Linked DNA regions of Sphaerisporangium krabiense. The protein of the gene in region 1 binds, or shares a complex with, the protein of each later gene. Links are inferred from orthologs where the notes say so. Each region holds a gene or a part of one and is shown on either strand. Other genes may lie near its edges. The genes, in order: rpsG and tig.

The links.
Region 2: the proteins of rpsG (region 1) and tig are in contact, whole or in part, in a crystal structure (PDB 3GTY), measured with the Thermotoga maritima proteins. The link is inferred for Sphaerisporangium krabiense from one-to-one orthologs. Residues at the interface, in WP_004081843.1 of Thermotoga maritima: Lys34, Lys52, Lys55, Glu59, Arg62, Gln63, Glu66, Asn67, Lys69, Val71, Arg95, Ala109, Lys110, Lys111, Gly112, Arg113, Pro114, Glu117, Glu121, Ile124, Ala125, Tyr127, Asn128, Asn129, Thr130, Gly131, Lys135, Asp139, Arg142, Met143; in WP_004081061.1 of Thermotoga maritima: Glu122, Val124, Val129, Leu130, Tyr133, Glu188, Gly259, Ile262, Tyr263, Glu266, Ser270, Glu273, Gln274, Glu277, Arg308, Gln311, Ile312, Ser315, Tyr316, Glu325, Arg329, Arg336, Leu363, Phe366, Trp367, Arg373, Leu377, Arg381, Leu384, Glu387.

Annotation. Positions count from the first base shown.
Region 1 is NZ_JACHBR010000001.1:749,768-756,537, reverse strand. What follows is about bases 1-2,967. They hold rpsG (30S ribosomal protein S7), read left to right. Parts: upstream 1-1,232; coding sequence 1,233-1,703; downstream 1,704-2,967. Other genes in these bases: fusA (elongation factor G), read left to right, coding at 1,794-2,967; rpsL (30S ribosomal protein S12), read left to right, coding at 857-1,231; BJ981_RS03225 (DNA-directed RNA polymerase subunit beta'), read left to right, coding at 1-63. Outside these bases: more of fusA, read left to right, coding at 2,968-3,842; tuf (elongation factor Tu), read left to right, coding at 3,950-5,143; rpsJ (30S ribosomal protein S10), read left to right, coding at 5,412-5,720; rplC (50S ribosomal protein L3), read left to right, coding at 5,735-6,388; rplD (50S ribosomal protein L4), read left to right, coding at 6,385-6,770.
Region 2 is NZ_JACHBR010000001.1:4,825,022-4,831,805, reverse strand. Bases 2,194-5,174 are described here. They hold tig (trigger factor), read right to left. Parts: upstream 4,381-5,174; coding sequence 3,007-4,380; downstream 2,194-3,006. Other genes in these bases: BJ981_RS21350 (Sco1979 family transcriptional regulator), read right to left, coding at 4,588-5,174; BJ981_RS21360 (Na+/H+ antiporter), read right to left, coding at 2,194-2,823. Outside these bases: BJ981_RS21370 (ATP-dependent Clp protease proteolytic subunit), read right to left, coding at 1-476; BJ981_RS21365 (ClpP family protease), read right to left, coding at 488-1,132; more of BJ981_RS21360, read right to left, coding at 1,249-2,193; more of BJ981_RS21350, read right to left, coding at 5,175-5,457; BJ981_RS21345 (ATP-binding protein), read left to right, coding at 5,820-6,236. UniProt on the Bacillus subtilis protein: Involved in protein export. Acts as a chaperone by maintaining the newly synthesized protein in an open conformation. Functions as a peptidyl-prolyl cis-trans isomerase.

The DNA.
Region 1 (6,770 bases):
GGCACGGGCAGCGGCGAGGCCGTCCCGCTGGAGGAGTACGACTTCGGTCAGTACAACCGCTAGGCGCGATACGACGGGATGCCCGGAGAGCATGGCTCTCCGGGCATCCGGCGTTCTCACGCCGGCCGGCTCCGTGCCGGTGGGCCGGCGCAGGGGGCGCGAGGACGCTCTGAAGAGCCCGCTGCGGCCCCCCAGGAGGGGAGTGGGGTAACGGACCCCATCCGGCCCGGCGCGGGTCTGAGGCCGCACAGGGGCGGCGCGGCCGATGGGCCGGCGAATCGCGTGCGGATCATCGGAGGACGGCCGGAGGGTCGCCACGTCGCCGGAACGTGGACGGCACTCCTTCGTACGTGGTACTTTTGATGATTGCCTGGACCGGTTGCCATCGGCGTCCGGTTCATGAGGATCGAAAGGTTCGGGTTACCGGCGCAGGCGCCGGGAGCCGCGAAGACCTTCGGGTGGTCCATCCGGGCGTTCGGCGGGCTCCGGCCCTGCTCGGCCCGGTCGCCCGAGCGGTCCGCGGGTCACCGGGGGCGCGCCCCGGGCAGTCGTTTTGACGAGCCGTGGCGAGCTGGGTAGCCTTGGTCTTCGTGCCTGCGGTCTCGTGGGCACTGGCTGGCGTGTCCCCGATTCGGGGCCGCGCGGCGACTCCTCCACAAAGTCCGATCGCACCTCGTGCATGGGTGTGAGCCGGGCGCGACACGCCCGAGCGCGGGGGTCGGAGTGCGAGGTAAATCAGCAGGTCATGACACCGGCAGTACCTGCGAAATGCACGACGGGAAGCCGAAGCCCGGCCACGGCCGAGCGGACTCGACCCAAGGACGTATCACCGGCCAGGACGCGAAACGGAGAAGTAGTGCCCACAATTCAGCAGTTGGTCCGAAAGGGCCGACAGGACAAGGTCACTAAGACCAAGACTCCGGCGCTCAAAGGAAGCCCACAGCTTCGCGGCAACTGCGTGCGCGTCTACACCACGACCCCCAAGAAGCCGAACTCGGCGCTCCGTAAGGTCGCCCGTGTCCGCCTGAGCAGCGGCATCGAGGTCACGGCCTACATCCCGGGCGTCGGCCACAACCTTCAGGAGCACTCCATCGTGCTCGTGCGCGGCGGCCGTGTGAAGGACCTGCCGGGTGTCCGCTACAAGATCGTTCGCGGTGCGCTCGACACCCAGGGTGTCCGCAACCGCAAGCAGGCCCGCAGCCGCTACGGCGCCAAGAAGGAGAAGAGCTGAGATGCCGCGCAAGGGTCCCGCCGGGCGCCGACAGCTGGTCGCAGACCCGGTGTTCAACTCGCCGCTCGTCACCGCGCTCATCAACAAGGTGCTGCTGAGCGGCAAGCGGTCGCTCGCTCAGAAGATCGTCTACGACGCCCTCGAGGGCTGCAGGGACAAGTCGGGCAACGACCCGGTCGTCACCCTCAAGCGAGCGCTGGACAACGTCAAGCCCACCCTTGAGGTGCGCAGCCGCCGTGTCGGTGGCGCCACCTACCAGGTGCCGGTGGAGGTGCGCGCCGCGCGCAGCACCACGCTGGCCCTCCGCTGGCTGGTGCAGTACTCCCGCGCCCGCCGCGAGAAGACCATGACCGAGCGGCTGATGAACGAGCTGCTCGACGCGAGCAACGGCCTCGGCGCGAGCGTGAAGCGGCGCGAGGACACCCACAAGATGGCCGAGTCCAACAAGGCCTTCGCCCACTACCGCTGGTAACACCGGCGGCGACGACGAGACGACGAGGACGCGAGAGAAGTGGCCACATCGACCGCTCTTGACCTGGCCAGGGTCCGCAACATCGGGATCATGGCCCATATCGACGCGGGCAAAACCACTACGACCGAGCGCATCCTGTTCTACACCGGCATCAACTACAAGATCGGTGAAGTCCACGAGGGCGCAGCCACCATGGACTGGATGGAGCAGGAGCAGGAGCGCGGCATCACCATCACCTCCGCCGCGACCACCTGTAGTTGGCTTGATCACACGATCAACATCATCGACACTCCCGGCCACGTCGACTTCACCGTCGAGGTCGAGCGCTCCCTGCGCGTCCTCGACGGCGCCGTCGCCGTCTTCGACGCCGTCGCCGGCGTCGAGCCCCAGTCCGAGACGGTCTGGCGGCAGGCGGACCGCTACGGCGTCCCGCGCATCTGCTTCGTCAACAAGATGGACCGCGTCGGCGCCGAGTTCCACCGCTGCGTCGACATGATCGTGTCGCGCCTGGGCGCCACGCCGCTGGTCATCCAGCTTCCGTGGGGCGTCGAGGCCGACTTCAAGGGCGTCATCGACCTGGTGAAGATGAAGGGCCTGCTCTGGAGCGCCGAGGCGGCCAAGGGCGAGATGTACGACACCGTCGACATCCCGGCCGACCACGCCGAGGTGGCCCGCGAGTGGCGCGACAAGCTCATCGAGACCGTGGCCGAGAACGACGACGAGCTCATGGAGCTCTACCTGGAGGGCGTCGAGCCCACCGAGGAGCAGCTCGTCGCCGCCATCCGCCGCACGACGCTGTCCAGCGCGCTCAACCCGGTCCTGTGCGGCACCGCGTTCAAGAACAAGGGCGTCCAGCCCCTGCTCGACGCGATCGTCGCCTACCTCCCGGCCCCGACCGACATCCCCGCCTTCAAGGGGCACGCGGTCGGCAACGAGGAGCAGGAGATCGAGCGGCACGCGGACCCGAACGAGCCGTTCGCCGCCCTGGCCTTCAAGATCATGAGCGACCAGCACCTGGGCAAGCTCACCTACATCCGCATCTACTCGGGCACGCTCGAGACCGGCACCGCGGTGATCAACTCGGTGAAGGGCAAGAAGGAGCGGATCGGCAAGATCTACCAGATGCACGCCAACAAGCGCGAGGAGCGCTCGTCGGCGATCGCCGGTCAGATCGTCGCCGTCATGGGCCTGAAGGACACCACCACCGGTGACACCCTCTCCGACCCGACCAACCAGGTCGTCCTGGAGTCGATGAACTTCCCCGCCCCGGTCATCAACGTGGCCATCGAGCCCAAGACCAAGGGCGACCAGGAGAAGCTCGGCACCGCGATCCAGCGCCTGGCCGAGGAGGACCCCTCCTTCCAGGTTCGCAGGGACGAGGAGACCGGCCAGACGGTCATCTGGGGTATGGGCGAGCTCCACCTGGAGATCCTCGTCGACCGGATGCGCCGCGAGTTCAAGGTCGAGGCCAACGTCGGCCGCCCGCAGGTCGCCTACCGCGAGACCATCCGCCGCAAGGTGGAGAAGGTCGACTACACGCACAAGAAGCAGACCGGTGGTTCCGGCCAGTTCGCGCGCGTGATCATCGACCTGGAGCCGCTGGGCGAGGGCAACGACGGCTACGAGTTCGCGAACAAGGTCACCGGTGGCCGCATCCCCAGGGAGTACATCCCCTCGGTGGACGCGGGCGCGCAGGAGGCCGCGGAGTTCGGCGTTCTGGCCGGCTACCCGATGGTGGGTGTGAAGGTCACCCTCCAGGACGGTACCTACCACGAGGTCGACTCCTCCGAAATGGCTTTCAAGATCGCCGGTTCGATGGCCTTCAAGGAGGCCGCGCGCCGCGCCGACGCCGTGATCCTTGAGCCCATGATGTCCGTCGAGGTCACCACGCCCGAGGACTACATGGGTGACGTCATCGGCGACCTCAACGGGCGCCGCGGGCAGATCCAGGCGATGGAGGACCGTACCGGGGCCAAGGTGATCCAGGCCCTGGTCCCGCTGTCAGAGATGTTCGGCTACGTGGGCGACCTGCGCAGCAAGACCCAGGGCCGGGCTGTCTACAGCATGCAGTTCAACTCCTATGCGGAGGTGCCCCCGGGCATCGCCAAGGAGATCGTCGCGAAGGCTCGGGGCGAATAGGTCCGAGACCCCGACGGCCCGGGGGGCGAGCGATCGCCCTCCCGGGCATCGGGCTCCGAGCCCGAGTGAGTAGCAAGTCACGTCAGAATCTCTAAGGAGACAGAGCAGTGGCCAAGGCCAAGTTCGAGCGGACCAAGCCGCACGTGAACATCGGCACCATTGGGCACATCGACCACGGCAAGACCACTCTGACCGCGGCGATCACCAAGGTGCTCCACGACCGTTTCCCTCACCTCAATGAGGCGACCCCGTTCGACAAGATCGACAAGGCGCCCGAGGAGAAGGCTCGCGGTATCACCATCTCCATCGCGCACGTCGAGTACCAGACCGAGAAGCGCCACTACGCCCACGTGGACTGCCCCGGTCACGCCGACTACGTGAAGAACATGATCACCGGTGCCGCGCAGATGGACGGCGCCATCCTCGTGGTCGCCGCCACCGACGGCCCGATGCCGCAGACGAAGGAGCACGTCCTCCTGGCCCGCCAGGTCGGCGTCCCCTACATCGTCGTCGCGCTGAACAAGGCCGACATGGTCGATGACGAGGAGATCCTGGAGCTCGTCGAGCTCGAGGTCCGCGAGCTGCTGTCCGCTCAGGAGTTCCCGGGCGACGACCTGCCGGTCGTCCGCGTCTCGGCGCTGAAGGCGCTCGAGGGCGACGAGAAGTGGGGCGACTCGATCATCGAGCTCATGAACGCCGTGGACGACAACGTCCCCGAGCCCGTTCGTGACACCGAGAAGCCGTTCCTCATGCCGATCGAGGACGTGTTCTCGATCACCGGCCGCGGCACCGTCGTGACCGGTCGTATCGAGCGCGGCATCGTCAAGGTCAACGAGACCGTCGACATCATCGGCATCAAGGACAAGAGCACCACGACCACCGTCACCGGTGTCGAGATGTTCCGCAAGCTCCTCGACGAGGGACGCGCCGGCGACAACGTCGGTCTGCTCCTTCGTGGCATCAAGCGCGAGGACGTCGAGCGCGGCCAGTGCATCATCAAGCCGGGCACGACCACCCCGCACACGGAGTTCGAGGCGCAGGTCTACATCCTGTCGAAGGACGAGGGCGGCCGCCACACGCCGTTCTTCAACAACTACCGCCCGCAGTTCTACTTCCGCACCACGGACGTCACGGGCGTCGTCACCCTGCCCGAGGGCACCGAGATGGTCATGCCCGGTGACAACACCGAGATGACCGTCCAGCTCATCCAGCCCATCGCGATGGAGGACGGCCTCAAGTTCGCCATCCGCGAGGGTGGACGGACCGTCGGCGCGGGCCGGGTCACGAAGATCATCAAGTAGCACGACCGCGGGTCGGCGGTCGGGGCCGGAGCAGTCCGGGCCCGACCGCCGCACCACGACGGGGCCGCGAGGCCCCCGAGCCCGCGGCGAGCTCCGAGCCCGATCCAGGCCCGTGATCTCGCAGTCGTCTCGGACGGAGACGACCGAGTCGACTGCAAGATCACGGAATGACGAGGCGGGTCACGGGGCGCGAGCCACGGGAACCTGACAGCGGCACAAGGCCGCACGAAACTTTTGCAGGACGACAGCGAAGGACACCGAGGCCACTATGGCGGGACAGAAGATCCGCATCCGGCTTAAGGCCTATGACCACGAGGTCATCGATAGCTCGGCCAAGAAGATCGTCGAGACGGTGACGCGGACTGGCGCCAAGGTCGCGGGCCCGGTGCCGTTGCCGACCGAGAAGAACGTGTACTGCGTCATCCGCTCGCCGCACAAGTACAAGGACAGCCGTGAGCACTTCGAAATGCGCACGCACAAGCGGCTGATTGACATCATCGATCCGACGCCGAAGACGGTCGACTCGCTCATGCGGCTCGACCTCCCGGCCGGCGTCGACATCTCGATCAAGCTCTGAGGGAACGCACTGACATGGCTAAGCAGATCAAGGGCGTCCTGGGCAAGAAGCTCGGCATGACCCAGGTCTTCGACGAGGGGAACCGGATCGTCCCGGTCACCGTCGTCGAGGCCGGTCCGTGCGTGGTGACCCGCGTCCGCAGTGAGGAAAAGGACGGCTACTCCGCTGTTCAGCTCGGCTACGGGCAGGTAGACCCGCGCAAGGTCAACAAGCCCCTGGGTGACTACCTGCGCAAGCACGACATCACCCCGCGCCGCTACTTCGTCGAGGTCCGCACCACCGACGCCTCCGAGTACACCCTCGGCCAGGAGATCACGGCCGAGACCTTCGAGGCCGGTCAGTTCGTGGACGTCACCGGCAAGAGCAAGGGCAAGGGCTTCGCCGGCGTCATGAAGCGGCACGGCTTCCGCGGTCTCGGCGCCTCGCACGGCACCCAGCGCAAGCACCGTTCGCCCGGCTCCATCGGTGGCTGCGCCACCCCGGGCCGCGTCTTCAAGGGCCTGCGCATGGCGGGCCGCATGGGCAACACCCGCGTCACGATCCAGAACCTCAAGGTTCACGCCGTGGACGCCGAGAAGGGCCTCATCCTGCTCAAGGGTGCGGTTCCCGGCGCCAACGGGAGCCTGGTGCTGATTCGCACCGCCGCCAAGAAGGGGGCCGAGAAGTGAGCACGACCATCGACGTCCTCGACGCGGCCGGCGCGAAGACCGGCACCGTCGACCTGCCGGAGGATGTCTTCGGCGCCAAGGTCAACATCCCGCTGATCCACCAGGTCGTCGTCGCCCAGCTGGCCGCGCGCCGCCAGGGCACCCACAAGACGAAGACCCGTGGCGAGGTCAGCGGTGGTGGCAAGAAGCCGTACCGGCAGAAGGGCACCGGCCGCGCCCGTCAGGGCTCGACCCGCGCGCCGCAGTTCGCCGGCGGTGGCACCGTCCACGGCCCGCAGCCGCGCGACTACTCGCAGCGGACGCCCAAGAAGATGAAGGCCGCCGCCCTGCGCGGCGCCCTCAGCGACCGGGCGAGCGGCGGCCGGGTGTACATCGTCGACGG
Region 2 (6,784 bases), 4.1 Mb from region 1 along the record:
CGCATGCGCAGGATCTCGCGGGCCTGGATCTCGATGTCGCTGCCCTGGCCCCCGCCCTCGGTGGAGGGCTGGTGGATCAGCATGCGGGCGTTCGGGAGCGCGAAGCGCTTGCCCGGCGTGCCGCCGGCGAGCAGCACGGCCGCGGCCGACGCCGCCTGGCCGAGGCAGACCGTCTGGATCTCGGGCCTGACGAACTGCATCGTGTCGTAGATCGCCGTCATGGCCGTGAACGAGCCGCCGGGCGAGTTGATGTAGATGCTGATGTCACGGTCGGGATCGAGCGACTCCAGCGTCAGGAGCTGGGCCATGACGTCGTTCGCCGACGCGTCGTCGATCTGCACTCCGAGGAAGATGATGCGGTCCTCGAAGAGCTTGTTGTAAGGGTTCATCTCCTTGACGCCGTACGTGGTGCGTTCGACGAACGAAGGGATGATGTAACGGCCGTTGATGTCTCCCGGCCGGATCAGGTCACTCACGAATTGTCCCTTCAGGAGACGGCGCCCTCAGAGGGCACCTGCCGGGCGCTGCGCACGACGTGGTCGATGAAGCCGTAGTCCTTGGCCTCTTCGGCGGTGAACCAGCGGTCCCGGTCGGAATCCTTCTCGATCTGGTCGAGCTGCTGGCCGGTGTGGTGGGCGATGCGCTCGGCCAAGGTCTTCTTGACGTAGAGCATCTGCTCCGCCTGGATCGCGATGTCCGCGGCCGTGCCGCCGATGCCGCCGGATGGCTGGTGCATCATGATGCGGGCGTGCGGAAGCGCGTAGCGCTTGCCGTGTGCCCCGGCGCACAGGAGGAACTGTCCCATCGAGGCGGCGAGTCCCATGGCCACCGTGCAGACATTGTTCGGCACATACTCCATCATGTCGTAAATCGCCATGCCGGCCGTCACCGAACCGCCTGGCGAGTTGATGTAGAGCCAGATGTCGCGATCGGCATCGTCGGCGGCCAGCAGCAGCAGCTCGGCGCAGATGCGGTTGGCGACCTCGTCGTCCACCTGGGTGCCGAGCACCACGATGCGCTCACGCAACAGACGGTTGTAAAGCTGGTCCTCCAGCCGGAACGAGCCGTTCTCACGGCCCCGGGACTCCGGCCCGAAGCTGGCGGGCTGGTATGAGGTCGGCGGGCTGGTCACAGCGTCACCTTCCGATGCGTCGTAATCGATGGGCGTTGCTTGTGACCTTAACGCGCGGCAAGCACCGGTCAGGCCCGGTCTCAACACTGTTCGCTGACGGCGCAGGTGTCGAAAGCTCACTGCGAATCCGACGCGCGGCGGCGCTCCTCCAGGTCAAGCTCGTGGATGAGGTGCCGCTGGGTGGTCGCGCTGATCTTGCCTTTGGCGTACAGCTCGTCCACTTCCTCCCGTTGCGCACGGGCGAGTTGCTTGCGCAGCCAGCGCAGGCCCGGCTCGTCGAGCCCCTTGTCCTCGTCGCCGTCGCTCTCCTCCAGGACGGCGCGGGCGCGGTCGAGGCGAAGTTCGTAAAGCTGGCGGAAAACCTCGGCGGTGTGCTCGTCGACCCGGTCGTCGGAGGCGAGGTCCTCCAGGCGCGACAGCGCGGCCTCGGCGGTGGCCCGGCGGGCGCGTGCCTCCTCGAGGACGGCCTTCTTGGATTCGCCGAGCCCGAGGCGTCGCAGCAGGGGCGCGAGCGTGGTCGCCTGTCCGAGCAGGGTCACGAGGACCACCACCGCGGCCAGGAAGATCATCAGCGGCCGGTTGGCCACGCTCAACGGGATGGACAGCGCGACCGCGAGCGTGATGGCGCCCCGCATGCCCGCCCAGCCCATCACCAGCCGCTCACGCCTGCCGACGCGGTCGAACGACAGGTGCCTGCCCGGCAGCCACCGAGCCAGCCGGAAGGCGATCATGGTCCACAGCAGACGCAGCACCACCACCGCGGCGAGGACGACCACCGCCGTCGTGGCCAGCATGCCGACCGAGTAGTTCGACACCCCGGCGATCACCTGGCGGATCTCCAGCCCGAGCAACACGAACAGGCTGGACTCCAGGAGCAGCACCAGCACCTCCCAGAAGGCGTTGCCGGTGAGCCGGGAGGCGGGCTGGAGCAGTCCGTGGGCGCGCGTGCCCAAATAGAAGCCGGTGCTGATCGTGGCGAGCACGCCGGAGAGGCCGAAGTGCTCGGCGGGCAGGTAGGCGACGAACGGCGTGATCAGCGAGAGCACGATCTGCGCGCCCGGGTCGGTGATCCGGCCGCGGAGCCTGCCGACCACCCAGCCGAGCGCGAGGCCGTACAGCACGCCGCCCGCGACGACGCGCACGAGCAGCAGGGCGCCGGCGGCGAGCGTGACGGGCTCGATGAGCGCCGTGAGGGCCAGGCCGAACAGGGTGAGCGCCACGGCGTCGTTGACGAGGCTCTCGCCCTCCAGGATCGTCACCAGGCGGCGCGGGGTGCCGAGGCGGCGCATGATCGACGTGGCCGACACCGGGTCGGTGGGGGCGACGGCGGCGCCGAGGGCGAGCGCCACGGGCCAGCCGACCTCCGGCAGGACGAGGCGTACGGCGGCCATGACCGCGAGGGCGGTGGCGCAGGTGAGGCCGAAGGCCATCACCGAGATGGGGACCGCGTCCTCCTTGGTCTCCCGGGGGGCGGTGAGGAAGGCGGCGCGGTAGACCAGCAGGGGGAGGTACAGGTTGAGGATGAACTCGGGCGGCACCACGGCCTTGGACATGGTGGGCACGAAGCTCGCCGCGACGCCGAGCAGGACGAGGGGGATCGCCGACGGTATGCCCGTCCCGCGCGCCACCGCCCGTCCGACCAGCATCATCACGGCGACCGCGACCGCCACGATGAGGTATGCCTCTATCACCGGCGCCCCCGGTAGCCCGCTCCCACAGTCGGGAGTTGCCCCGGATACCGCAACAATCACCACAAAGGTTGCACAAGGGTGCGTATGTCGCGCTAAACGCCAATGCCCTCACCGTGCACCACGGTGAGGGCATGGACGATCACACGGAGGCGCGGGCCGCGCCTCAGAGCCAGGACGCGCAGGTCACTCGGCGCCCTGAGCGGCCGGGGCGTCCTCCGCGGCCTCCTCCTCGGCGTTCAGCTCGGCGTAGATGGCCTTGAGGTCGACCTCGTTGCCGTCCTCGTCGGTCACCTTGGCGGCGTCGCCGATGACGGTCTTGGCCTTGTCACGGACGATCTCGACCATGGCCAGGGTGAGCTGGTCGTTGTCGGCGAGGTGCTGAGCGAGCGTGTTCGGGGCGACGCCGAGCTGGGCGGCGCGGCGCACCACGAAGTTGGTCAGCTCCTGCTCGCTGACGCCCAGATCCTCCTGCTTGACGATCTTGTCGAGCACGAAGCCGGTCTTGATCGCCTTGCGGGAGTTCTCGTCGAACTCGGCGAAGCGCTCTTCCTCGGTGGTCTGGTAGAGCCGGAAGAACGCCTCACGGCTCAGACCGCTCTCACCGATCTGGTGCTCCAGATTGTGCTTGCGGGCGTCCACCTCGGCGCTGAGGGCGCTGTCGGGCAGCGGGATGTCGATCTGGTCCAGCAGAGCCGTCAGAGCGTTCTCGCGGGCCTGCACGACCTGGTCGATGAGCTTGTTGCGGCGGGCCTGCTCGCGGATGCTGTCGCGCAGCTCCTGCAGGGTGTCGAACTCGCTCGCCAGACCGGCGAACTCGTCGTCGAGCTCGGGGAGGACCTTCTCCTTGACGTTCTTGACCTTGATGGTGACGTCGGCCTCCTCGCCGGCGTTCTCGCCGCCCACCAGCGTGGTGGTGAAGGTCTTCTCGTCGCCGGCGGCCATGCCGACCAGGGCGTCGTCGAGGCCCTGGAGCACCGAGCCCGCGCCGACCTCGTAGGAGACGTCGGAGGCCTGCTGCTCCTCGATGTTCTTGCCGTCGATCGTGGCGGCGAGGTCCATGACGACGTAGTCGCCGTTGCCGGCGGCGCGCTCGACGCCGGCCAGCGTGGCGAAGCGCTGACGCAGCGCGTCGACCTGCGTGTCGATGTCCTCGTCCGAGACCTCCGAGGAGGGGACGGTCACCTCGATGTCCTTGTAGTCGGGGACGTCGAAGGCGGGGCGGACGTCCACCTCGGCGGTGAACTCCACCTCCTTGCCGTCGTCGATCTTGGTGACCTCGATCTCCGGCTGGCTGACGGGGAAGACGTCGCTCTCGTCGACGGCCTTGCCGTACAGCTTCGGCAGGGCGTCGTTGAGCGTCTCCTCCAGGACCACCGCGCGGCCGAAGCGCTGCTCGATGATGCGGGCGGGAACCTTGCCGGGGCGGAAGCCGGGCACGCGCACCTGCTGCGCGACCTTCTTGTACGCCGCCTGCATGCTCGTCTCGAGCTCCTCGAACGGCACCTCGACGGTGAGCTTCACCCGGGTGGGGCTGAGCTCCTCGACAGCGGTCTTCACGGGGTGGTCTCCTTGATCAAGCTTCTGGTGATCGCGGGCGCGTCATGCCGTACGGCCACCGCGACACGATCGCGCGCCGCGCCCACTTGGGCGGCTCAGTGCACAGCCAGCGGGCACGCCCGGCTCGGGCGTGCTCAACTGTGGCGGGTGTCCAGCGCCGCATGCCAGTCTAGGGCAGACGGGCACCTCCGGCGTCATCGACAGGCGTCACATTCGGTCAGAGATGATCTTCTGCAAGATATCGACGGTGGCCTCGGGGGTGGTGCTGACGGCGCACAGCCGCTCCATCACCTCGCTGTAACGGTCCACTTCCTCGCGTTTGTCGAGGTAGAGCGCGCTCGCGAGTTGCTCGACGTACACCACGTCCGGCAGGTCGTTGTCGTGGAAGCGCAGGATGCTGAAGGCGCCGCCCTCGGCGCTGTGACCGCCGAAGCTGAACGGCATGACCTGGATGGTGATCTTCGGCTGGCGCATGAGTTCGAGCAGATGCTCCAGCTGGCCGCGCATCACGTCGGTCCCCCCGATGGGACGCCGCAGCGCGGCCTCGTCGATGACGGCCCAGAAGATGGGGCCGTCGTCGCGGTCGAGGACGCGCTGGCGCTCCATGCGCAGGTCGACGCGACGCGAGATCTCGGCGGGGCCGATGCCCGCGGCGCCCGCGGTGATGACGGCGCGGGCGTACTCCTTGGTCTGCAGCAGGCCCGGGATGAACTGCACCTCGTAGGTGCGGATGCGGGCCGCCGCCTCCTCAAGGCCGACGTACGCCTGGAACCACGAGGGGAGGAGGTCGTTGAAGCGGTGCCACCAGCCGGGTTCGTTGGCCCTCTCCAGCAGGTTCATGACGGCGGTGCGCGCCTCGCCCTCGGCGACCCCGTAGTAGGCCAGCAGATCGGCGACGTCGCGCTCCTTGAACCCGACCCGGCCGAGCTCCATCCTGCTGATCTTGGACTCGGAGCCGCGGATCACGTGGCCGGCGTCCTCGCGTGTGATGCCCTTCTCCTCGCGCAGGCGGCGCAGCTGGGTGCCGAGAAGAATGCGGAGGGCCGTCGGACCGGAGCCAGGCTGGTACTGAGTCATTCGGCCTCCTTCTCTTCTAGGGTCTACGCGGCCAGCCAACACAGTGTCACCACTTCCGGCCCGCGTGACAAGGTCTGGTGCGCGCGCCCTTCCGACGGCCGGGTGACCGGTGCTCACGGAGCGCGAACGGTGCGGCTCTTGCGTTTGCACGACGCAGCTGCACGTGCATTTGGGTCTTGCATGAGCCGCAATACTGACCCATGATGGCCTAGTGCATATTGGGCTAAAGGTGCACTAACTCGTAAAGAGACGACAGGGCGCGGAGACTCACAATGACGGCGGGAGGTATCAGCGGGATGCTGGAGCCGGTATCCGCAGCCCGATGTCTCGAACCGACCGGTGACGTGGGTTTCCAGCGGCTCATGCGCTCCGCGCTCCGCCGCGACACCGCCACCTGCCCGCTGCGGCCCCAGGCCGATTCCGTGAAAACGGCCCGCGACGTCACGAGGACCACCCTCGGCCGCTGGGGACTGGCCCCGCTCTGCGACGACGCGGTCCTCGTCGTATCCGAGCTGGTCACCAACGCCGTGCGCTACGGCATCTGCGGGCCGCGACGCCTGGACGCCCAGCCGATCACGCTGATCCTGCTGCGCCTCTCGCCGCACGTGCTGCTCGCCGTCTCCGACCCCAGCGACGAGATCCCGACGCCCAAGGAGCCGGATTTCATCTCCGAGCACGGGCGCGGGCTGCACATCGTGGAGACCTACAGCACGCGCTGGGGATGGGACGCCCTGGACGAGGGCGGCAAGGCCGTCTGGGCGCTTTTCGGCTCCGCTTGACCCCCGTCTGGAACGCCACGAAAACGTCCTTGGGCCTACGTCGAAATTTCGGCCCGGTTACGCGCTGATGTCGAGCCGGAGACGTCTGCACAGGCGCTCACGGTGCGCACCCGCCCAAACGGCGATCTCACCTTTTGAATAGGTGTCGCGCGACGGACGCCGCATCGAACGGGCCGGCCGTCCGGCCGGGGACCCGCCGCCCTGCCGCCCCGGACGACCGCCACGACGTCCACCGGGCCGCTCCCCCGCCGCCGCGGGCGAGCCTGGGCTCGTGTGTCGGGGTGACCGGATTTGAACCGATGATCTCCTGCACCCAAAGCAGGCGCGCTACCAAGCTGCGCTACACCCCGGAACGCCTGGCCGCTCGCGCACTCGGAAACTCCGGTACGCTTACGTCCTGACGACCGGATGAAGTCTAGACCAGACGGCGACCGGCTCGCGCGGACGTAGCTCAATGGTAGAGCCCCAGTCTTCCAAACTGGCTACGCGGGTTCGATTCCCGTCGTCCGCTCTCACCACGAAGGCCCAGGCAGAGGATACGATCCCGA